DNA from 4 places in the Rossellomorea sp. YZS02 genome. Region 4 is predicted to be linked to each of the others. Evidence: riboswitches for the same ligand, from Rfam matches in the RefSeq annotation. Region 4 holds a riboswitch; each other region holds the start of a gene.

Region 1 (5,775 bases), on a different contig from region 4:
TTACATCTTCATACTTTGGTGCATCCTTAGATTGATCACTGCCTTGTTGGCTGGCATATTGATCATAAAACTTCTTCATTTCATCTTCGGTTACTTCGTCTACCTTGATTTCTTTATCAACGTAGTTCGTATATTTAATATTTTCAGCAATTTGGGTTTTTAGCTCGCCCATCGTAAATCCGGCTTTCTTCATGGCTTCTTCGAATTGCTTTTCATCTTTGTATTGCTTTTTCACTTCTTCTAGCTGTTTATTGATTTCATCCTCAGATGCCTTATAGCCCTTTTCATCTGCTTGTTGCATAAGAAGGGTTTGTCCTACCAGGCTATCGATGGTTTGATCTTTGATCTTCTTAACTGCATCCTTACTCGTTGGATCCTGACCCATTTGTTGGTACTGCATCTGTGATTGAGTCAACACGTTGTTGAAGTCTTCGCCTTTAATTTTTTCATCGTTGACAATGGCAACGACCTTATCTTTCTCTACCTTTTGTTCATCCATTTTCTTTTGCATTTCTTCCATCCTCTTCGCTTGCTCTTCTTGTGCCTTTTTGTCAGAGGCTTCTGTTTTCGGTTTATCGTCAGCTTTTTGGCTCTCCTCATCCGAACCGCAAGCGGCTAGTCCAATTGTTAATAATGCTAATAGTAAAGTCGTTAATAGTTTCTTCATAGTAGACTCCTTTCAGAACTAAGGTGTGATTTCCAAAAAAATCACTTAATGCGCATTTTAAATGAAAAAGCCTTAAAAAGAAAGTATTTAGGCTAAAAAGTATTGATTGTAATGAGGATGACACACAGGTAAACTGGTGCTCCTCCTTGTATTCACCTGTATGTATACGATTACAAAGAAGAAATCACCTCCAAATAGGATATGAATTTCAAATGATTATTACATTAAAAAAAGAGGCTGCTTAAATCGAGAATACTCCATTTAAACAACCTGAAAAAAATATTGGGGACCAAAGAATACTGTCAAACAACCTTCTATTTGAATTATAGAGAGAGGGGGGGATGAGCTCAACCAACATAAAAGGAGATGAGGACTGAACAGTGTCCATTTGAAGAGAGTATTCAATCTTCTTCTGCCCTTTTCAACGAAAATAATAATTATAGGCATATTCCAATGGGGAGGGATTTTCTTCCTTTTGTTGAATTGGTAACAGTATAACGATAAAAAGGAGAGAGAAGATGAAGCAACTGATAAGAGTGGGGACGATTTACATCCCGGTAAGTGATGTCCAAATGGCGAGTACATGGTATCAGGAAAAGTTAGGCGCCGAGCTGAACTATATGGACGAAGATAAAGCTATATTAGATCTTGCTCATCAAAGCATTTTTTTGGTGAGCTCGATAGAAGGAGAAAGCAGCAATTTTTTAGATAAGCGCCGAAATAAGCGATTTTCCTTAACGTTTGAAGTGGATGGTATAAGTGATTTAAACAACTTGAGAGAGTATTTGCTTGATCAGGAAGTGGAGACGGGGAAGATCGAGGACAGGGGCCACAGTGGACTTAATTTCGTATTCGCGGACCCTGATGGCAATCTATTTGATGTGTGGAGTGAATTAAGTCCACAGTTTAAAGAAGCCTTTAATGTGTAAAAGAAGAAACCATCTTGATGCTTGACTCTAAATAGAAGAAGAGCGATACTTGTAAAAGTTTAATAGATTTGCTTGTATTTCTAAAATAAATCGTATATGATGATGAAGAACACAACATTTTGTGTTCTTTTGAAATTAATTAACTATATATTGATTATAACCTGTGAATAGGGTGTCTGTTGAGACTTAAAAGGGAATCCGGTGTGAAACCGGAGCTGTCCCCGCAACTGTATGTGCCGACGAAATAAGGAACTGCCACTGTCGATAAGATGGGAAGGCCTTAGAGTAGAATGAAGCGCTAGCCAGGAGACCTGCCTTATTTATCACGTGTTATCTTCTTCGGGAATTGGGAGGATAAAGCGAGGATTGTAATAGGCTAAAGTCTATTTATATCTCCGTCTATATAAAGCCCATCCTTTTAGAAGGATGGGCTTTTTTTACTCCTTCCCCACTATTCAAAATGGGAGGAATCATTGTGTCAATCACAGTAAATGAACGGCTAAAAGAGGTAGAAGAGATTCTAAAAAGTCTGCACAGTCGGTTTCCGGATCTTTATTTCACCGAATACAATGAAAAGATTTGGCTCTATGCTGAACAACAGGACATGAATAAAGAAGGACTCTATCATTTTATGATCCTGACAGCAGTTGAACGTATCTCCGCACATGAACCGGATTGGACATATGTCGCCGCATCACTGTACATAAAGGATTTATATCAGAGGACGGCCTTATCAAGGGGGACGTCAGAAGAGAATCCGTACGGCTCCTTTTATCAAGTGGTCAAAGATTTAACTTCTTCACAATTATATACACCTGCCTTGCTTGATTGTTATAGCAAAGAAGAATTGGACTACTTGGGCTCCAAGCTGGATTCGACCAGGGATCATCTCCACACATACATAGGAATTGTTACATTGGCCGAGAGATATTTAACAAAGTCCCATGAAGGCGCCATTCTGGAGTTGCCACAAGAGCGATTTATGATCATAAGCATGACCCTGTTCAGGAACGAAGCGAAAGAAAAGAGAATCTCCTTGATTGAAGAAGCCTATTGGGCGCTTTCCAACTTGTATATGACGGTGGCAACCCCTACATTTGCGAATGCAGGGAAGAGTCATGGCCAGTTATCCAGCTGTTTCATAGATACTGTGGAAGATGACTTAAGAAGTATTTATGACAGCAATACAGATGTTTCCACATTGAGTAAAAATGGCGGGGGATTAGGAATTTATTTAGGAAAGGTCCGGAGCAGAGGAAGTGATATCAAAGGCTTTAAAGGGGTGAGCTCAGGTGTCATCCCCTGGATGAAGCAACTGAATAATACGGCGGTTTCCGTCGATCAATTAGGACAGCGCCAGGGGGCGATTGCCGTATATTTAGACGTATGGCATAAAGACATCTTTCCTTTCCTTGATACACGTTTGAACAATGGGGACGAAAGACAGCGGACACATGACCTTTTCACAGGAGTCTCAATTCCGGACTTATTTATGGAACAAGTGGAGGAGAGGAAAGATTGGTATTTATTCGATCCTCATGAAGTGAAAACAGTCATGGGATATTCACTGGAAGATTTCTATGATGAAAGGAAAGGCAAGGGATCATTTCGGGAGAGGTACTGGGATTGTGTAGATCATCCGCTGCTTTCCAGAGAAGTGGTTCCGGCCATTGACATTTTTAAGCGGATCATGATATCCCAGCTCGAAACGGGGACACCTTATATGTTTTACCGTGATACCGTTAACCGCCTGAATGCAAATTCCCATAAAGGAATGATCTATTGCAGTAATTTATGTACGGAAATTGCTCAGAATATGAGTCCAACCGTTATAGAAGAAGAAGTAATTAAAGATGGAAAAATTGTAACCTATAAGTCTCCTGGTGATTATGTCGTCTGCAATCTTGCTTCCATCTCTTTAGCTAAAACCATTATGGATGATGAGTTGAAGAGGGTTGTATCAATAGGAGTAAGGATGCTGGATAATGTAATTGATTTGAATGACCTTCCCGTCCTGCAGGCTCAAATGACCAATCAACGGTATAGGGGAATCGGGTTGGGAACATTCGGATGGCATCACCTTCTTGCTCTAAAGGGAGTGAAGTGGGAAAGCAGTCAGGCGGTGGACTATTGCGATTCTCTTTATGAAGAGATTGCTTATCACACAATAAAAGCCAGCTGCGAACTGGCGGACGAGAAGGGCGTATACCCATACTTTGAAGGATCTGAATGGTCCTCAGGAGAATATTTTGAGAAACGCGGATATTCCAGTATGAGATGGGCTGAATTGAAGGATAAGGTTTCTGCAAAAGGAATTCGTAACGGATATCTGATGGCTGTTGCTCCCAATTCCTCAACATCAATCATTGCGGGATCCACTGCGAGCATTGATCCGATCTTCAGGCTGGAGTATTCCGAAGAAAAGAAAGATTATAAGATTCCCGTCACCGCTCCTGATCTATCACCGAAAACAACCTGGTATTACAAAACTGCTTATCATGTCGATCAACATTGGAGTGTAAAACAGAATGTGAAAAGGCAGCGGCATATCGACCAGGGGATTTCGTTTAATCTGTATGTGAGAAATGACATTAAAGCGAAAGATTTATTGGAGCTGCATCTGGATGCCTGGAATTCCGGATTGAAGACAACTTATTATGTCAGGTCAACGTCGGTATCCGATTTTGAAGAATGCGAAAGCTGTCATAGCTAGACCAGGGAGGTAGAGTATAAGATGAATGAATTGAAACAAAGGGTCCTGATTGATTCAGAGGCACCTAATAAATCTACAGGAATCATTAACGGTGAAAGCTCAAATATCTTGAATTGGGATGATGTTCGATTTTCATGGGCCTATCCGAAATATAAGAGGATGCTTGGGAATTTCTGGACTCCTTTTGAAATTAACATGTCCAAGGATATCAAGCAATTTCCGACTCTCTCAATAAGAGAGCAGGAGTCATTTTTGAAAATAATAGGATTGCTCGCTCTTCTTGACAGCGTCCAAACCGACTATGCAGGTAAAGTGGCAGATTATTTAACGGATTCAAGCCTTAATGCCCTGATGATCATCCTGGCACAGCAAGAGGTTGTGCATAATCATTCTTACAGTTATGTTTTATCGAGCATCGTGTCAAAGAGCAAGCAGGATGAAGTGTTTGATTTCTGGAAGAAAGATCCTATCTTAATAAAAAGGAATGAATTCATTACAAATGGCTACAAAGGGTTTGTAGAATCACCAACGGTTGAAAATTTATTAAAATCGATCATATTTGATGTCATCCTGGAAGGGTTATTTTTCTATTCGGGCTTTGCCTTTTTTTACAATCTGGCCAGAAATCAGAAGATGGTGGCAACCAGTACGATGATCAATTACATTAATCGGGATGAACAGCTCCATGTCGGATTATTTGAGAAGATATATAAAGAGGTCTTGAATGAAAATCCGTCTTATCAAACGGAGGAGCTTCGTACCTTCGGAAAGGAAGCATTTAAACAGGCTGCCCTCCTTGAAATAGAGTGGGGGAGGGGAATCATTGGTTCCAATATGGAGGGTCTCTTACTGAGCGACCTGGAGGACTATATAAAATTCATGGCGAATAAAAGAGCGAAACAGTTAGGTTTTGACGAACCTTTCGAGGGTTACAGGACCAATCCTCTTAAATGGATCATAGCGTATCAGGAAGTGGATAGAGGGAAGACCGATTTCTTTGAACAAAAATCAAGACAATATACGAAAACGTCTGATGCAAATGGATTCGATGAACTGTGAGCAAGGAAGTCAAACCGGTCAAAAACAAAAAGCGAGTCAACCAGACTCGCTTTTTGTTATCTTTTTTCAATAAAAGGGCCATAATCCCTTCTTTTATGTTGAACGGCTACCCATTTCACCGTCGTGAATTCTTCGAGTGCCCATTCTCCGTTAAATCGTCCCAAGCCTGAATTTTTTTCACCACCAAATGGCATATGCGGTTCGTCATTAACAGGTTCATCATTAATATGGATCATCCCTGTCTCCACTTGATGTGCCAAATTCGTTGCTCTCTCAATGGAGGAAGAGTGGACTGCACCACTTAATCCATATGGATGTTCATTGGCTAAACGAACGGCTTCATCATCGTCTTCGAACGAGATGATGGCAGCCACCGGTCCGAATATTTCATTCTTTGCGATTGGCAT
Region 2 (5,775 bases), on a different contig from region 4:
CTACCCCTGGCTCGAATCCATCCTGCCCCATCAGGAAAAGAGGGGGAGGGCTCGAATATTAGCAGCCCTCACCATGCTTTATCTTCGTTCCGATGAATGATTATCCACCGTGTCCGAGTTGTTTACATTGGCTTCATCTTCATCGGGATAGGGATCGAAGAAATTAACGATCTTACCAGGTCCATCAAATCCGGTAACCTGTTCTAGATCACTTTTACTCTTTTCTTTATTCAAATGAAAAACTCCTTTCTACCCATTAGTTTGGTGAAAGGAGTTTATTTTCATGCCTTTAATTGTTTTTCCAATGATCTTCAATGAAATCATCTCGGCCTGACTTTTCGCGGTCCTGTTTATATTCATCAGGATTCTTTTTATAGTATTTTTGATGGTAATCCTCTGCAGGGTAAAAAGGTGATGCAGGAAGAATCTTAGTGACGATCGGTTTATTGAATCGGCCGCTGTCTTCTATTGCTTTCTTTGTCTTTTCCGCCGATAGCTTTTGTTGTTCATTGTGATAGAAAATAGCTGTACGGTACTGGTCACCGCGATCGTGGAACTGACCTCCGTCATCAGTAGGGTCAATTTGGGGCCAGTATAGTTCTAATAGCTGCTCGTAAGGAAAGAGGTCCGGATCAAAAGTGATTTGGACGACTTCATAATGTCCGGTGTTACCCCCTTTGATATCCTCATAAGAGGGGTCTTCCAGGTGCCCTCCAGCATATCCTGAAATCACGTCGATAATCCCGGGCAGCTCATCAAACGGCTTTACCATGCACCAAAAACATCCACCTGCAAAGGTGGCAATTTCTCTCTTAACATTCATACTAGCAAACCTCCTGTACCATATGTACTCCTCTAAAGCAGTAAAGTAATTGCTTGAACAGATTCTACCACGAATGGTTCATCGCCACAATGTATTAAACTTATGCACTTACATGAAAAAATGTAAATCTGCAAGTTTTCTGCAATTTTATGAAATTTCATTTCCCATCCGTCATAATTTGTGTATAATTCTTTTGAACGGAACAATTACATATGGTAAGAATTCAGGTGAAGCGGAAGGCATGTTTCTTCTTAGCTTCTTAATAGGGAAGTTGGTGTAATTCCAACGCGGTCCCGCCACTGTAAATGGTAGTTTGCTGAAAGTATGCCACTGTGCGAAGCGTGCATGGGAAGGTATCAGCAAACAATGACCATGAGCCAGGAGACCTGCCTGAGTTTTTTTCGCACCAAATCTACGCGGATAGAGAGGTGTAATGTGCATGGTTTATTGTTTTGAACCCTATATATGCATCTTACACAACATCTCTGGTCCACTAGAGATGTTTTTTTCTGTCTACAATCTACATTCACAGGGGGAATAAGGAAATGAAACACACATTTAAGGTAATACTCTCATTATTTTTGGCCGTTGGGTTCCTTTCAGCATGCGGAACCAATGATGGTGATCAATCAAAGAATAAAGAAAATGCAGAGGTAAGTGGGGATTCATCAGAATTTCCTTTGTCTTTAAATGACGCATTGAATCATAAAGTTACACTGGAGGAACAACCTAAGCATATCGTTTCACTAATTCCAAGTAATACGGAAATTTTATTCGAACTTGGATTAAACAGGGAAATCGTCGGTGTTTCAGATTTTGATAACTATCCGAAAGAAGCCGCGGATAAAGAGAAGATCGGTGGAATGGAATTTAACGTCGAGAAAATTGTCAGCTTAGAACCCGATCTGGTCCTTGCCCATGAATCCACTGCCAAATCAGCGGAAGAAGGGTTGAATCAGTTGAAAGATGCTGGGATCAATGTATTCATCGTAGAGGATGCAAAAAGTTTTGAAGAAGTGTACACCACCATCAATGATATTGGTGTTCTTGTAGGGAAAAAAGACAAGGCAGCTTCTATTGTGTCTGACATGAAATCAGATTTGGAAGAGATTGAGAAAAAGGCAAATGAAGTATCAAATAAGAAGCGTGTGTATGTGGAAGTTTCTCCTTCACCGGACATTTATTCAACAGGAAAGAACACGTTCATCAATCAAATGCTTTCAATGGTCAATGCTGATAATGTCATGAGCGAACAAGAAGGATGGGTGAAGGTAAATCAGGAATCTGTCATTTCTTCGAATCCTGACGTGATCATCACAACGTATGGTTATTATAGCGAAAACCCGAAAGAACAAGTAATGAAGAGAGATGGATGGAAAGATGTCAATGCCGTGAAGAATGGGCATGTTTACGATGTTCATTCAGATTTAGTCACACGTACGGGTCCAAGATTGGTTGAAGGAGTAGAGGAAATTGCAAAGTCGATCTATCCAGAGGTATTTGCAAAATAGAATAGGGGTTACATACGGATTGGCTGGCCTATTTTTATTAGCGGCGGTTCTTGCAGCCATTTCAATCGGGACCATATCGATCCCGCCATTGGATATCGTTACAATCATCGGTTCTAAGTGGTTTGGCTTTGATTTACCTGAGACGGTCGATCCCATGTATTCGAACATCGTGTATACCATCAGGTTACCAAGAGTACTGTTAGCTTTACTGGTGGGGAGCTCTTTAGCCGTTGCCGGAGCTTCTTTCCAAGGATTATTGCGTAACCCGCTGGCCGATCCATATACATTGGGTGTCTCATCAGGGGCATCTGTCGGTGCAGTCATCACTTTATTTTTTCATTGGAGTATTCCGTTCATTGGGAAGTTTACGCTTCCCTTTTTCAGCATTATTTGCTCCATCATCACTGTATTTCTAGTACTATGGTTCGCACAAAAAGTCGAGAGGACCATGAAGGTTGAAACCATCATCTTGACAGGGATCATCTTCAGCTCGTTTTTAGGATCTTTGATTTCCCTGATGATCGCACTCACAGGCGAAGAATTGAGGCAAATCATCGGCTGGCTTCTTGGGAGCGTTTCTATGAGAGGGTGGGATTATATCACTATCATCTTTCCTTTCTTCCTTATAGGGACAATAGTACTCATCCTGAACGGCAAAGAGTTGAATGGAATGAGCTTCGGTGAAGAACAAGCCCGCCATATAGGCATATCCGTACATCAGAGAAAGCTTATCATTCTCATTGCCGGGAGTATCTTAACGGGATCAGCCGTCGCTGTCTCTGGAACAATCGGGTTCGTCGGTCTTGTCATCCCTCATTTTCTAAGAAGAATCGTCGGACATGATCATAAGCATCTTCTTCCCCTTTCCATCATCACAGGAGGAGGATTTCTCGTTCTCGCTGATTTACTCTCAAGAACCATCATCGCCCCGACTGAACTTCCAATTGGAGTGATTACGGCTTTGATCGGTGCTCCGATGTTCGCTTATATTCTCTTAAAGAAAAGGGGTTCTTCATCATGATCGCTGTTAACAGCGTCTCAGTGGGATATAACAATCATAAAATCGTTGATGACATGAATTTTCATGTGAATCAAGGAGAGTTTTTTGGCATTCTCGGGCCAAATGGCAGTGGGAAGACGACGCTATTAAAGGCACTTACCGGTCTTCTTCCGTTAATGGCTGGGACGATTGAATTGAAAGGAAGGCCGCTTACACAATATTCTTCGAAGGAATTAGCTAAGCATGTAGCTGTTCTGCCTCAAATATCGACTGAAACTTTTTCTTATGAAGTGAAAGAGACGGTCATGCTTGGTCGATATGCTCATCAGAAAGGTTTTATAAAAGGGGCAACGGAGAGGGATCGTGAAGTGGTTGACAAAGTGATGGACCAAACGGGTATTTCTTCTTTTCAAGACCGCTTCCTCCATGAACTGTCCGGTGGGGAACGTCAACGTGTGTTTCTTGCTCAGGCACTCGCGCAAGAACCCCAGATCCTTTTGCTTGATGAACCCACTAATCATCTGGATCTGTCCTACCAAAAATCGTTATTGGATTTAATCAAAGCACAGACAATCGAAGAAAAATTAACGGTCATATCCATTTTTCATGATTTGAATTTAGCAAGCCTTTACTGTGATCGCTTACTTCTATTAGATCGTGGAAGAACAAAACTCCTTCATCATCCGGAAGAGGTTTTGAAAGAAGAGCATATAGAAGAGGTATATCATACAAAGGTTCAAAAGCAAGCTCATCCTCTGGTGGCCAAGCCGCAGATGGTGATCGTTCCAGAGGGGAATGAAAGTGAGAATTTCATCCTGGATGAAAGGTACCTGACCTTAAGTGAAGAATGTATCCATTTCTCTGCTCCATATCCGTTGAAATGTATGTCCTCTGGAATCATTGGGGCAGGAATCGGGTGGTACAGCCACTTTATCAATCGAAGAGTACCAGGGGATTATGATTGTTCGGATTATCAGGGAGATATGAGAAAGTACCTTGTTCAAAAGGACTTGGACCCAACCTTAACCGTTGGGATGATGACGGCTCTCGATTTGACCAATATGGTGTATGATCGTTTTGAAACCGAAGGAAAATCGGTTTTCGTCGTGGTGACTGCAGGCGTTGGAAATGCCATGGACGTATCGACAAGTTACCAATATGATATGGAAACAAAGCCCGGTACGATTAATACTTGGGTATTCATCAATGGGAATTTATCAGACGAAGCGTATATTGAAGCACTCGTCACATCCACTGAAGCAAAGGTGAGAGCTTTGCATGATATGAATATACGGGACAGGAGAACAGGGAATCTGGCGACGGGCACACCTACAGACAGCATTCTGATTGCCTCCAGTCAAAAAGGCGACCACGAGCCCTTTGCTGGACCGATTACTTCAATAGGGAAATTGATCGGGAGGGGAGTCTATGAAGTAACCAAGAAAGCTATCGCTCGTTATTTGGAGAAAAAGGAATAGGGGATGTGGTCCTATTATAGAAAAGAGGCAGTACTGTGGGTAAATTGATATTTATAACCGGTGGTGTGAGAAGCGGTAAAAGCTCTTATGCTGAAGGACTTGCAGCAGGATTAAGGAAAGGGAAGGAAGAATTGGTTTATCTGGCGTGTGGGGTCAATACCGATCAGGAGATGGAACGAAGGATTCTGAAACATCAAGAAGATCGTGCTTCCGCTTCTGAAAACTGGATCACGATGGAATGCCCAAGATCGATCGGTGATGCCTTAGATTCCATTCCACATCATGCAATCGTTCTATTAGACTGCCTTACCACTCTTCTGACAAATGAGATGTTCGCTGTGGAAAAGATGGACGACAGAAGAGTAGAGAAGAAAATCTTTCAATCTATCATTGCGGTCCTCGATAAAGCACAGGTGTTGATAGTCGTTAGTAATGAAGTGTTTTTCGACCTTCCTTTAGCATCTGGCGACATACTCCGATTCCAAAGGACGCTCGGATCATTACATAAAAGGATGGTAGAGGAGTCGATGACGGCGATAGACATGTCGGTAGGAATTCCTGTTATAAAGAAGGGAATGCCACCGGTATGATTCTATTGAAAAGCGTGCTGTTGAATATACAGTTTTTCACCGTTTTACCAATCCGTATAGAATTTTTAGTTGGGAAATATGAGATAAAGTGGATGGTCCGCACATTTCCATTGGTAGGCTTCAGTATTGGCATATTTCTCTCAATCGGATATTTAGTACTGGATTCGTTTACCCAAATGAGCCCATTGGCATTATCGTTTTATATTTGGGTGTTGCCTATCATTCTTACCGGCGGACTTCATCTGGATGGTTATATGGATGCAAGTGACGCCTTTTTTTCCTATAGGGATAAAGAGAAGCGATTAGAGATTATGAAGGATCCACGTGTCGGTGCTTTTGGAGTGCTTTCTTTATTGGTTATGCTTTCCTCCCG
Region 3 (5,775 bases), on a different contig from region 4:
CTTGCCGAGCCGCTTGCAAGCTTTGCATTGAAATTTGGTCCTGCTGAATACTTTTTATTAATGTTGCTGACTCTTTCGGCGATTGTTGCCTTGTCAGTAGGGAAAATGGTGAAGGGATTCATTGCCATGTTTCTTGGGCTGATGCTCAGTACGGTAGGCATTGATACGCAGAGCGGAGTCTATCGCTTCACTTTTGGAAGTTCCCATCTAAGTGAAGGAATCGATTTTCTAATCGTGATCATAGGCGTTTATGCAGTAGGGGAAGTCCTTTACAATTATTTGACGATCGATCAGGAGAAAAAAGAGAAAAAGAAAGTCGGTAAGATCTGGTTTACGAAAAAGCAATGGAAACGCTCATTGTGGCCGATTCTCAGGAGCGGTCCGCTGGGATTTGTCATCGGTGTCCTTCCGGGAGCCGGGGGATCGATCGCATCCATGATCAGTTACTCGACAGAAAAGCAGATCTCCAAAAAACCTGAAGAGTTCGGAAAGGGTGCAGTAGAAGGGCTTGCAGCTCCTGAATCTGCCAATAATGCTGCTTCAGTAGGTGCCATGATTCCGCTATTGACGATGGGGATCCCCGGATCGGGTACAACCGCTGTCATGCTTGGAGCTCTCGTCATGCTTGGCATGAAACCTGGACCGCTTTTATTCGAAAATGATCCCAATACGGTCTGGACACTGATCAATAGTATGTTCATCGGAAATATAGCCCTTGTTATTATTAATATTTTGCTTGTCGGTCTGTTAGTGAAAATACTGGATACGCCTGCAAAAGTGTTGTATCCGGTCATTGTGATACTTGCATTTATCGGAACCTACACGCTCAGTTACAGTGCAGTGGATTTCTTCCTTCTATTGATTTTCGGAATATTCGGGTTATTCCTTAAGATCATGGATTTCCCAATTGCCCCGCTTGTTCTGGCATTGATCGTCGGAGCGGATATGGAGCAGAACTTCAGGATGGCCGTGCTTTCGTCAAATGGCAGCCTCGGTATCTTCTTTGATACGCCGATTGCCATCGCATTGGCTGGATTGACTCTTTTATCACTCTTTTATCCATTGCTGATCAAAGCGTTTCAAAAGAAAGGGAAGAATCCTATCGACCCTATCTCAAAAGACATGTAATAAGGAGGAGTATCGATGTCAAAAACGAACTCATACGACGTAGTTGTCGTTGGAGCGGGGAATGCAGCCTTATGTGCAGCCATTTCAGCCCGTGAAGAAGGTGCGGAAGTACTGGTCCTTGAAAAAGGTCCTGAACATAAAAGAGGTGGAAATTCTTTTTTTACCGATGGAGCGATCAGGGTGGCCTATCATGATCTCACAGATATTCGGAAGGTCGTGACGGATCTCTCTGATGAAGAAGCGGATTCAATCGTTATGCCCGACTACAATGAGGAAGACTATTATGATGATATCATGCGTGTAACAGAAGGGGAGAGTCAGCCGGAGCTTGCCAGACAACTGGTGGACCGCTCGTTTGAAACGCTCGTGTGGATGAAGGGGCATGGTGTGAAATTCGAACTCAATTATGATAATCAATCTTATGAAAAGGAAGGCAAGTGGCATTTCTGGGGAGGTCTTCCGGTCAAGACGGAAAACAAAGGCATCGGGTTGATGAAGCAGCTTTTTTCTCGTGCCGGGGAAATGGGTATCGATATTTGGTATGAGGCTGCGGCAGTGGAGCTTATAAAAGAAGGCGGAAAGATAAGCGGTGTGGTTGTACAGAAGGATGAGGAGCGGATCAACGTTGAATCCACAGGTGTCATTCTTGCCTGCGGCAGTTTTGAAGCAGACAAAAAGCTTCGGAAACAACATATTGGGGAAGAATGGGAAGCGGCAATCGTACGCGGAACCGAATATAACACAGGGGACGGGATTACAATGGCGGTTGCGGCAGGAGCGCAGAAGTTTGGTGAATACTCCGGCTGTCATTCAATCGGCACGGATTATCATGCACCGAAAGTCGGTGACTTTAAAAAACCCGGTGACATCTTCAAGAAACATTCCTACCCTCTCAGCATCATGCTGAATAACGATGGAAAACGATTTGTAGACGAAGGTGCGGATTTCCGGAATTATACGTACGCAAAGTACGGGAGGGAAATCCTGAAACAGCCTGGTCATGTCGCCTATCAGGTTTACGACTCCCAAGTCCGGCCGCTGCTGAGGAAGGAATATGATCTTGAAGAAGCGACCTGTTATAAGGGTGAAACCCTGGAGGAGCTTGTTAATCAGCTTTCCATTAACAAGAAGCAATTCCTGCATACGATTGAGGAATATAATGCAGCCGTTCAAGACGGGGAATACCATCCTACGGAAAAAGACGGCAAGAAAACAGCAGGGCTTACACCAGAAAAGACGAACTGGGCATTGAGGATCGAAAAGGGGCCATTCTATGCATTTCCGGTTACGTGCGGTATTACGTTTTCATTTGGGGGACTCCGGGTCAATCCTTCAGGTGAGGTGTTAAAAAAAGATGATCAACCACTATCCGGCCTGTTCGCTGCTGGAGAAATGGTCGGCGGCATTTTTTATCACAATTATCCTGGAGGGTCGGGATTGATGTCCGGGGCTGTATATGGGAAAACAGCCGGTTCTTCAGCTGCCCGGTATGCCCTCTGCAATAAACAGGATTCAACGATCATTCACTGACAGTTATTGAAGAAAAGGAAAAGTCACCCCATCGCCGGTGGCTTTTTCCTTTGATTGAAAGATGGGAGTAATCGTCATGAAAAAACAACTGTTACTGGTTATCACGTTTCTATTATATGCCTTTTTCTTTCTACCATTTTTTGAGTGGGATGAAACATGGAAGGCTATCGCTGCACTCAGCATCATACAAATCCTGTGGATCGGCAAAATATTTCCTCTTGCGTTCAGTTCGCTGCTGCTTATATTGCTGATATCGTTTCATTTTTTCAGTTATGAACAGACTTTGAGTTATTTTAGTTCGGGTATTGTTTGGCTCTTGTTTTCCACATTCATTATCTCAACTGCATTCATCAAAACCGGTCTGGCTAGCAGGGTATCGCTCTATATGTTAAAGCTGTCTGGAGGGTCGGGGAAAGCGTTGATTTTCATTTCGTTTCTGCTCATGACTGTCCTGTCTGTCCTGATACCGTCGAATGTAGGGAAGGGCAGCCTGTTATCATCGGTACTCGACAGCCTGATGAAAAGTCTGCGGAAAATAGCGGATGTCCATTATCTGGGCAAGTCACTATTTATAGGGGTTGCCTATCTGGCTGCCATTTCAGGATCGTTTGTCGCGACTGGGGCCAGTTCCACTATCTACGCTTTCGGAATCCTTAGCGACGTTTCGGGCGATCTGAATTATATAAGATGGTTTCTGATTTTTGGAATACCGGTGCTGCTTTTTATCGTGATATTGTGGGGGATATTCTTAATGATCTTTCCCCCTGAGAAGATTGACCGAAAGCTGTTATTGGCATTGATCGAAAAAAGAATCAGTGAGCTTGGGCCGGTCGGCATCAATGAAAAGAAAATCATGTGTATCATCGGGGGAACGTTGATCCTGTGGATTGCACAGCCTCTACATGGATATTCCATTCCTCAAGTTGGCCTTCTGGGCGCATGTATGACCGTCATTCCTTTTGCAGGAGTATGGAAGTGGGAAGAAGCGCGGGAATCGATTGATTGGGATCTGATGCTCTTTTTTGCCTCCACTCTGATGGTATCGGGGATGCTGGTCGAGACAGGGACGATTGAATGGATGGCAGAAGGGTTGAATTCTATACTTACTGGCCACCAATCCTGGGTGATCATCCTGCTCCTCATCTTATGTACGAGTATTATTCGGATCGTATTCGTCAATATCCTGGGGTTTTTGACCATCATGCTCCCTCTCAGCATCACGATCGGGCACACAATCCCGGGTTTATCACCCATGCAAATTGCCATGCCGGTGTTCCTGGCATGCGTCCCGGGATTTTTCCTCGTCACCCAGTCCCCGGTTCATCTGATCAGCTACTCGTACGGTTATTTTACCGACAAGGATTTAATGCGGGCGGGAATTTGGTCATCCACAGCATGGATCGCCGTCATCATCTGCTCGGTGTTCTTTTACTGGTAAGACAATATTTAGTGTTAAAAAAGGGTATGAACAGCGTGCTGTCCATACCCAAAAACTTATTTTATCAATGCCCGGTTCTTCCGATGTTCCTTCCTCAGAACAGCTGAGTTGAACAATCTCTTCTCCTCTTCTGTTTCCGGGATCACTTTCGGCACCGGTTTCGGCTTACCGTTTTCATCCACCGCAACCATGGTAAGGAATGATTCCGTCGTCAAGGTTTTGATACCTGTCAATAGATTCGAAGAGAAAACTTTTACGTACACCTCCATTGAAGTCCTTCCCGTGGAAGTTACAATCGACTCGAGGCTGAGTGCGTCTCCGACAGTTGCGGATGACAGAAAATCGACCGAATCGATCGAAGCCGTGACTACCACAGAGCTCGAATGCTTCATCGCTGACAGCGCAGCAATTTCATCGATAAATGCCAATACCTTTCCCCCGAAGATTGTTTGCATATGATTGGTATCCGGTGGCAGTACCAATCTGGTTTGTACGGTTCGTGAACGCTCAACAGAATAAGCTTGTTCCATTCTTGTCATCTCCCTGATTGTATAATGGCGAAACAAAAAAACATCTTCCTTTGTGAAAAGAAGATGCAGTTACTCCAAACGAGCGTCCGGGATCCCTTGGTTCCCTGTATGACGTTTCATATGCGCAACACCCTCCTATCTCCCGTAGGAACTTTCGTGTTCTTCTCAGCTTGGCAGGTCTCCTGGCTCAGCGTCTCCGATTCCATATTCCTTCCCATTTCGATGCGAAACAGTGGATCCATATGGAATCTCAGCCTTACAGTGGCGGGACCGCGTTGGATTTTCACCAACTTCCCTTTAAAGAAAATGAACATATCATTTTCACCAATGAGCAATGATTAAATTGTGAACGGTTTTATTTTATCATAGACTTTCATAGAATGAGCACCCTCTATGGTAAAATGAAGAAAAGGGGATGGGATATTGTGAAGAAATTCAATAAATGTCAAAGTTGTGCCATGCCGCTGAAGAAGGCAGAAGATCGGGGGACGGAAAAAAATTCAGAGGAAAGTGTCATGTATTGTAAGCACTGTTACCAGCAAGGAGAATTCACTCAAAAGGATATTACGATGGACGAAATGAAGCTTTTTGTGAAAAACAAATGCATTGAAATGGGGGTCCCGGCATTTTTATCAGGTATGTTTGTGAGGAATATCCACAAGCTTGAACGATGGAAATAGGGAGATTCATTGAATGCATGTGAGGAATCGAAATGACATATAGTGATCAACAGACGCAGATTCATAGAGTAATTCAATACATAGATCAACATCTTACAGAAGACTTATCTTTAGAGCATCTCGCCAAAGTCTCTACCTATTCACCTTATCACTTCCAACGATTGTTTAAAGGGTTCATAGGTGAGACCCCTGCAGGTTATGTGAAAAGGATTCGATTGGAAAATGCCGCACATATGCTGATTTATGAGCCAAGGGTTCCTGTGACTGAAGTTGCCTTGAAATGTGGATTTTCTTCTTTATCTTATTTCACCTATTCGTTCAATACCTATTTCAACACCAATCCGAAAAGCTGGAGGGAAGGTGCTTATTTAGAACGATTTCCAAGGGAATATATTAATAGCAAGAAATCTAAACTTTCCAGCACAAATCCGAAAGCATCCCGGGATAGAGAGACTTATAATGAGTTTAA
Region 4 (5,775 bases):
GGCAATTCTGCTGTATCATCCTCGATTGAAGAAGAAGTGGAGAAAATGACATGGGCAACCAGGTGGGGCGCAGATACCATCATGGACTTATCGACAGGGAAAGACATTCATACTACACGTGAGTGGGTGATTCGGAACTCTCCCGTCCCTGTAGGTACTGTACCGATCTATCAAGCTCTGGAAAAGGTAAACGGGATAGCAGAAGATCTTACGTGGGAGGTGTACCGGGATACGCTGATCGAGCAGGCAGAGCAGGGTGTTGATTACTTTACCATCCATTCCGGGGTATTGTTGAGATATATTCATTTAACCGTTGATCGTACCACAGGTATCGTGTCACGGGGAGGTTCGATCATGGCACAGTGGTGTCTGGCCCATCATAAGGAGAACTTTCTTTATACCCATTTTGAAGAAATTTGTGAAATTGCAGAGGCTTATGATATTTCGATTTCACTAGGGGATGGATTAAGACCGGGGTCGATCGCAGATGCCAATGACGAAGCCCAATTTGCTGAGCTTGAAACACTGGGCGAGTTAACGAAAATCGCTTGGAGGCATGATGTCCAGGTGATGATTGAAGGGCCTGGTCATGTCCCGATGCATATGATTAAAGAAAACGTGGATAAGCAAATGGAAATCTGTCATGAAGCCCCTTTCTATACATTGGGACCATTAACGACAGATATTGCACCAGGATACGATCATATCACTTCTGCCATTGGGGCTGCGATGATCGGCTGGTTCGGGACGGCGATGCTCTGTTATGTAACACCAAAGGAACATCTCGGGCTTCCGAATAAAGACGATGTCCGGGAAGGCGTCATTGCATACAAGATTGCCGCCCATGCAGCTGATTTAGCGAAGGGGCATCCAGGTGCACGCATAAGGGACAACGCCCTTTCCAAAGCACGATTCGAGTTTAGATGGAATGATCAATTCAATCTCTCCCTGGATCCTGAACGGGCAAGGGAGTATCATGATGAAACCCTCCCTGCCGAAGGGGCAAAGACCGCCCACTTCTGTTCCATGTGCGGACCCAAGTTTTGTTCTATGAGAATCTCACATGATATCAGGGGGATGAAGGGCAGTACTGTAGAGTCACAGTTTGAGAGGGACAAAGGGTTGAAAGAAAAGGCGAAGGAGTTTGTTGAAAATGGATCCAACCTCTACCGGTAATCAAGGTTCTCATATACTTTTGTTGCAGAAAGAAATGCTGATTCTGCACCAAAGGATCATGGACCTTGAGAAAGAAGTGAAGGGCATCCAGGCCAGGTGCAAACATGTCTTTTATGAAACTCCCGCCTCACGGAATTGCATCAAGTGCCATTATGCAGAAAGTACGTACTATTAAGGAGATTGAAAAAGGATGAAATTTTCTTTTGACAGTCAATTGTTCCCGTGCTACGATAAGTACTAATTTCCGAATAGTAAAAATATAAGCATAAAACTCTTATGTAGAGAGGTGGAGGGACTGGCCCTGTGAAACCCGGCAACCGTTCAATTTTTATTGAAAAGGTGCTAATTCCTGCAAAGCCTTGGCTTTGGAAAATAAGAGGGGATTCCACTAAATATGAAGCCCTCTCTTTCATTGATGGAGAGGGCTTTTCGTTATCTGGTAAAAGGACAATTGAATAGACAAATGCAATAGGTGCTGAGTTTTACTCAGCTAAGAGGGAAGACCGGTGAAAATCCGGCGCGGTCCCGCCACTGTATAGGGGAGCAACTTATCATTTAACCACTATTTCATCCGAAATGGGAAGGGGTAAGAAGCGACGATCCTGAGTCAGGAGACCTGCCTGTTGTATGCACTTATGCTCTACGGGGATATAGAGAGGGGTGAGGAATGCGTGTTGAGAATACCGATTGGTCTCGACTCTAGTTAAGTATGCGTATGAATCTCTCTTTCTTTTGAAAGAGAGATTTTTTTGTTGGGGCTATAATCACAATTCTGAAAAGATGGGGAGTGTGTTATTTGAGTAAGGTCATGAGTTCGAATTTAGGGTATCCGAGAATAGGGGAAAATCGTGAATGGAAAAAGGTATTGGAGAAATATTGGTCCAATAAGGTGGACGAAGAGACGTTCCAAAAACAAATGGAAGTTATACGTCTCGCGCATGTGAAGAAACAGAGGGATCAGGGAGTGGATTTGATTCCCCTTGGGGACTTCTCGCTTTATGATCATGTACTGGATACTGCCGTGATGTTTGGAGTCGTTCCGGAAAGATTTGACTATCAAGGTGGGAAAGTACCTCTCGATACGTATTTTGATATTGCAAGGGGGACGAAGGATTCCCCAGCATCGGAAATGACGAAATGGTTTAATACCAACTATCATTATATCGTCCCGGAATTTTCCGGCTCGGAACCTAAGCTGGTGGAAAATCGACCGCTGGCTTTTTACCGAGAAGCGAAAGAAAAGCTTGGTATCAAGGGGAAGCCTGTGATCATTGGGCCATTCACATTTGTGAAATTGTCTAAAGGGTATGATGATGGGGATGGAAACGCACTTGTGGAAAAATTGGTCCCTCTATACGCCAGAGTCTTAAAGGAATTACAGGAGGAGGGAGTAGAATGGGTGCAAATGGACGAGCCGATCTTATGTACCTCCATCTCCAGACAGGAGGTGGAACGCTTTAAAGAGGTCTATGGGGTATTAAAGCAATCTGCTCCCCATGTGAAGGTTATTCTTCAAACCTATTTCGATCGATTGGAGCATTATCAAGAGGTGATGGCCATACCTGTGGACGGGATAGGAATGGATTTTATTCATGATCGGGGAGAGAATTTGGATGCCATCAGAAGGAACGGGTTCCCTGCAGATAAGATACTCGCTGCCGGGGTGGTGGACGGCAGGAATATTTGGAGAAGGAATCTTGTTGACGCCCATTCATTTGTATCTTCATTGACTGATCTAGTATCGAAGGACCAATTAATCATTCAACCATCCTCCAGCTTGCTTCACGTACCGGTGACCGTGCGGAGGGAAGATGCTTTGGATCAAACCCTTAGAGAACGCTTGTCTTTTGCTGATGAGAAATTGAAGGAGGTGGTCATTCTTGCGAAAGCGATCGGGAAAGAAACGGGGATCTTACAGAAGGAGTTGGATGGAAGTGTGAAATCCATCGCTGCCCGGCATGAATCAGTCGGTAGCAGCAGAGAAGCATATGAAGAAAACCGATTGACTGTCAGGAGGTTGTCCCCCTATTCCATTCGCCGAAAGGTACAATCCGAGCTCCCCCTTCTTCCCACTACTACAATCGGGAGCTTTCCTCAGACCAGTGAGGTAAGGAGACAGAGATTGAAGTGGCGTAAGGGTGAGATTGGTGACGACGCATATCGGGAATTCATTCGTGGAGAAATAAAACGGTGGATCACCATCCAGGAAGAAGTCGGATTGGATGTGTTGGTACACGGTGAGTTTGAACGGACGGATATGGTCGAATTTTTCGGCGGAAAATTGGAGGGCTTTCAGTTCACAAGATTCGGATGGGTCCAGTCCTATGGATCGCGATGTGTGAAGCCGCCAATCATATATAGAGATGTGAAATTTATACAACCGATGACAGTGGATGAGACGGTATATGCCCAGTCGCTAACCAAAAAGCCGGTTAAAGGGATGTTAACAGGGCCGATCACCATTCTGAACTGGTCATTCGTGAGGGAGGATCTATCACGCAACACAGTAGCTAACCAGATTGCCTGCTCTCTCTGCAAAGAAATTGAATCACTTGAAGAACAGGGAATTCGGATGATCCAGGTTGATGAACCCGCTCTCAGAGAGGGATTACCATTGAAGAAGGAACGGTGGGATGACTATTTACAAGCTGCTGTTCATTCATTTAAGTTAGCCACTTCGTCAGTTCGGGATGAAACGCAAATTCATACCCATATGTGTTATGCCGATTTTGAAGATATCATGGAAGCCATCAGTGAACTTGATGCAGATGTCATCTCAATCGAGACGTCGAGGAGTCATGGTCAACTGATCAACATTTTTGAGGAAAGCATATACGACAAAGGGATAGGCTTGGGTGTGTATGATATTCACAGTCCCCGGATACCTGAGAGTGAGGAAATCATCAAGCATATTAAGCGTTCTTTAAAAGTGTTGAATCCTACACAGTTTTGGATTAATCCTGATTGTGGTTTGAAAACCAGGGGAATTGCTGAAACCATTTCATCCCTAAAAGTGATGGTGGAATCAGCGAAGCATGTCCGTTCAGAACTTCTCGTGAAGAATGAGTAAGAACATGCGTCATAGAATGAACATCATGAAAGGAGCAACAAATGTCCTACGTAGCCATCGGGAGAATTATACAGGTATACAATGAGCGATACCCTCAGCATACTTGCCTATATATGATCAGTGATAAGAGAGAAGATGAGTTGGAGAAGGGGAGAATATCTTTAAAATCTGAGGTGAAGCTTATGGCAAGTGAGAAGGTATGTAATATATATGCTCCCCAGTAATAGAGAACCTTGGGTCTACTCAACAGATGAAAATTTTCTTCCCCAATACACGTGATATGTGTTAACTTATACTTATATAGAGTTTACATACACAAGGGGGATTCACACATGAATGGAGAAAAACTGAGGATGATCATCCACTGTGCGATCTTTGCAGCGATGACGGGGATCTTCGCACAGATTGAAATACCATTGCCACTCGTTCCCATCAGCGGGCAAACACTGGCAGTCGGAATCACGGCTACGATCCTTGGAAGCAGATATGGGGCATTGTCGCTGATTTGTTATGCGGCACTAGGTGCTGTCGGGGTACCCGTGTTCGCAGGGTTCAGCGGGGGTGCGCAAGTGCTTGTCGGTCCGACCGGCGGCTATATTTTTGGCTTTATCGTAGCGGCTTTCTTTACAGGTTATATTCTTGAAAAAACGAAGTTCACCATTCCGATGGCGATGATCGCCAATACGGTTGGGATGATCATTACATTGATCCTGGGGACCATTCAACTGAAATTTGTAGCGGACCTGGGCTGGAATCAGGCGATGGCAGCGGGAGTTTATCCGTTTATCGTAGTCGGTCTGATCAAAGCGTTCCTGGCAAGCTGGATAGGTATTACGGTAAGAAAGCGTTTGGTTCAGGCAAAATTGATCCAGAGTCGGAAAGTGGCCGCATAAGTAAAAGTGGACTCCTATTTTTAGGAATCCACTTTTTTTTATTTAGAATTTATACATTGACCAGTAACCAATATCCTTAAATCCAATCCGTTTATATATCTTTCCTGCTTCAGGATTATCATAGAAAAGGCAAAGCTCTTTTCCTTCGTTTAGAACGTCACGGCAAAGCTTCGTCATGCACTCTGTGGCATATCCCTTTTTCTTATACTGGGGGTGGGTGCATACAGCGACGATCATGGCGGACATGCTATTTTCCGCCGTAGTGGACGCGGAAGAAACAAACTGTCCATCCTGTTCCACGAAGTAGCTGCGGGCAACCCCTTTTTCCATCCCGTGCTTTCTTTTCTCCACTGTAAAACTTCCTCCGCTGAACTCAGGGATAGCGTTCAACAGCTCTACAAGCTTCGGTAAATCATCGAAATTGGCCTCTTTCACATGGGGCAGATCGTGGTCATCCATGGCCGAGGTACTGTCGCATTTGGCATAATACATATGTCTCTTCGAATCGATCTTCCTTGATAAGTAGGGTTCAACTTCAGTGACAATTCGTTTCAAACCTGAAACGATGCTGTAGTCTTCCGTCCCGTTGATAATAGCGGCGAACCCTTCCGCATCGAATTCCCCCATGGAAAACGG

Evidence for each region. Region 4 has a riboswitch for cobalamin ahead of metE (5-methyltetrahydropteroyltriglutamate--homocysteine S-methyltransferase). Riboswitches for the same ligand answer to the same signal wherever they lie in the genome.
Region 1: it holds a riboswitch for cobalamin, as region 4 does, so the genes downstream of both, SLH55_RS19805 (ribonucleoside-diphosphate reductase subunit alpha) here and metE (5-methyltetrahydropteroyltriglutamate--homocysteine S-methyltransferase) in region 4, are expected to answer to the same signal.
Region 2: it holds a riboswitch for cobalamin, as region 4 does, so the genes downstream of both, SLH55_RS13405 (ABC transporter substrate-binding protein) here and metE (5-methyltetrahydropteroyltriglutamate--homocysteine S-methyltransferase) in region 4, are expected to answer to the same signal.
Region 3: it holds a riboswitch for cobalamin, as region 4 does, so the genes downstream of both, SLH55_RS14730 (acyl-CoA thioesterase) here and metE (5-methyltetrahydropteroyltriglutamate--homocysteine S-methyltransferase) in region 4, are expected to answer to the same signal.

What each region holds. Positions count from the first base shown of each region.
Region 1 is NZ_JAXBLY010000023.1:33,603-39,377, forward strand. It holds gene SLH55_RS19795 (SurA N-terminal domain-containing protein) at 1-667, opposite strand, end outside; gene SLH55_RS19800 (VOC family protein) at 1,186-1,596, shown strand; cobalamin riboswitch at 1,750-1,930, shown strand; gene SLH55_RS19805 (ribonucleoside-diphosphate reductase subunit alpha) at 2,057-4,309, shown strand; gene SLH55_RS19810 (ribonucleotide-diphosphate reductase subunit beta) at 4,331-5,368, shown strand; gene SLH55_RS19815 (aldehyde dehydrogenase family protein) at 5,425-5,775, opposite strand, start outside.
Region 2 is NZ_JAXBLY010000012.1:133,818-139,592, reverse strand. It holds gene SLH55_RS13415 (hypothetical protein) at 79-234, opposite strand; gene msrA (peptide-methionine (S)-S-oxide reductase MsrA) at 290-823, opposite strand; cobalamin riboswitch at 1,032-1,232, shown strand; gene SLH55_RS13405 (ABC transporter substrate-binding protein) at 1,369-2,334, shown strand; gene SLH55_RS13400 (FecCD family ABC transporter permease) at 2,297-3,355, shown strand; gene SLH55_RS13395 (adenosylcobinamide amidohydrolase) at 3,352-4,812, shown strand; gene SLH55_RS13390 (bifunctional adenosylcobinamide kinase/adenosylcobinamide-phosphate guanylyltransferase) at 4,848-5,402, shown strand; gene SLH55_RS13385 (adenosylcobinamide-GDP ribazoletransferase) at 5,399-5,775, shown strand, end outside.
Region 3 is NZ_JAXBLY010000014.1:70,726-76,500, reverse strand. It holds gene SLH55_RS14745 (tripartite tricarboxylate transporter permease) at 1-1,128, shown strand, start outside; gene tcuA (FAD-dependent tricarballylate dehydrogenase TcuA) at 1,144-2,658, shown strand; gene SLH55_RS14735 (DASS family sodium-coupled anion symporter) at 2,735-4,096, shown strand; gene SLH55_RS14730 (acyl-CoA thioesterase) at 4,153-4,626, opposite strand; cobalamin riboswitch at 4,781-4,970, opposite strand; gene SLH55_RS14725 (zinc ribbon domain-containing protein) at 5,052-5,306, shown strand; gene SLH55_RS14720 (AraC family transcriptional regulator) at 5,339-5,775, shown strand, end outside.
Region 4 is NZ_JAXBLY010000019.1:71,265-77,039, reverse strand. It holds gene thiC (phosphomethylpyrimidine synthase ThiC) at 1-1,176, shown strand, start outside; SAM riboswitch class I at 1,448-1,555, shown strand; cobalamin riboswitch at 1,630-1,815, shown strand; gene metE (5-methyltetrahydropteroyltriglutamate--homocysteine S-methyltransferase) at 1,973-4,246, shown strand; gene SLH55_RS17685 (biotin transporter BioY) at 4,579-5,139, shown strand; gene SLH55_RS17680 (GNAT family N-acetyltransferase) at 5,182-5,775, opposite strand, start outside.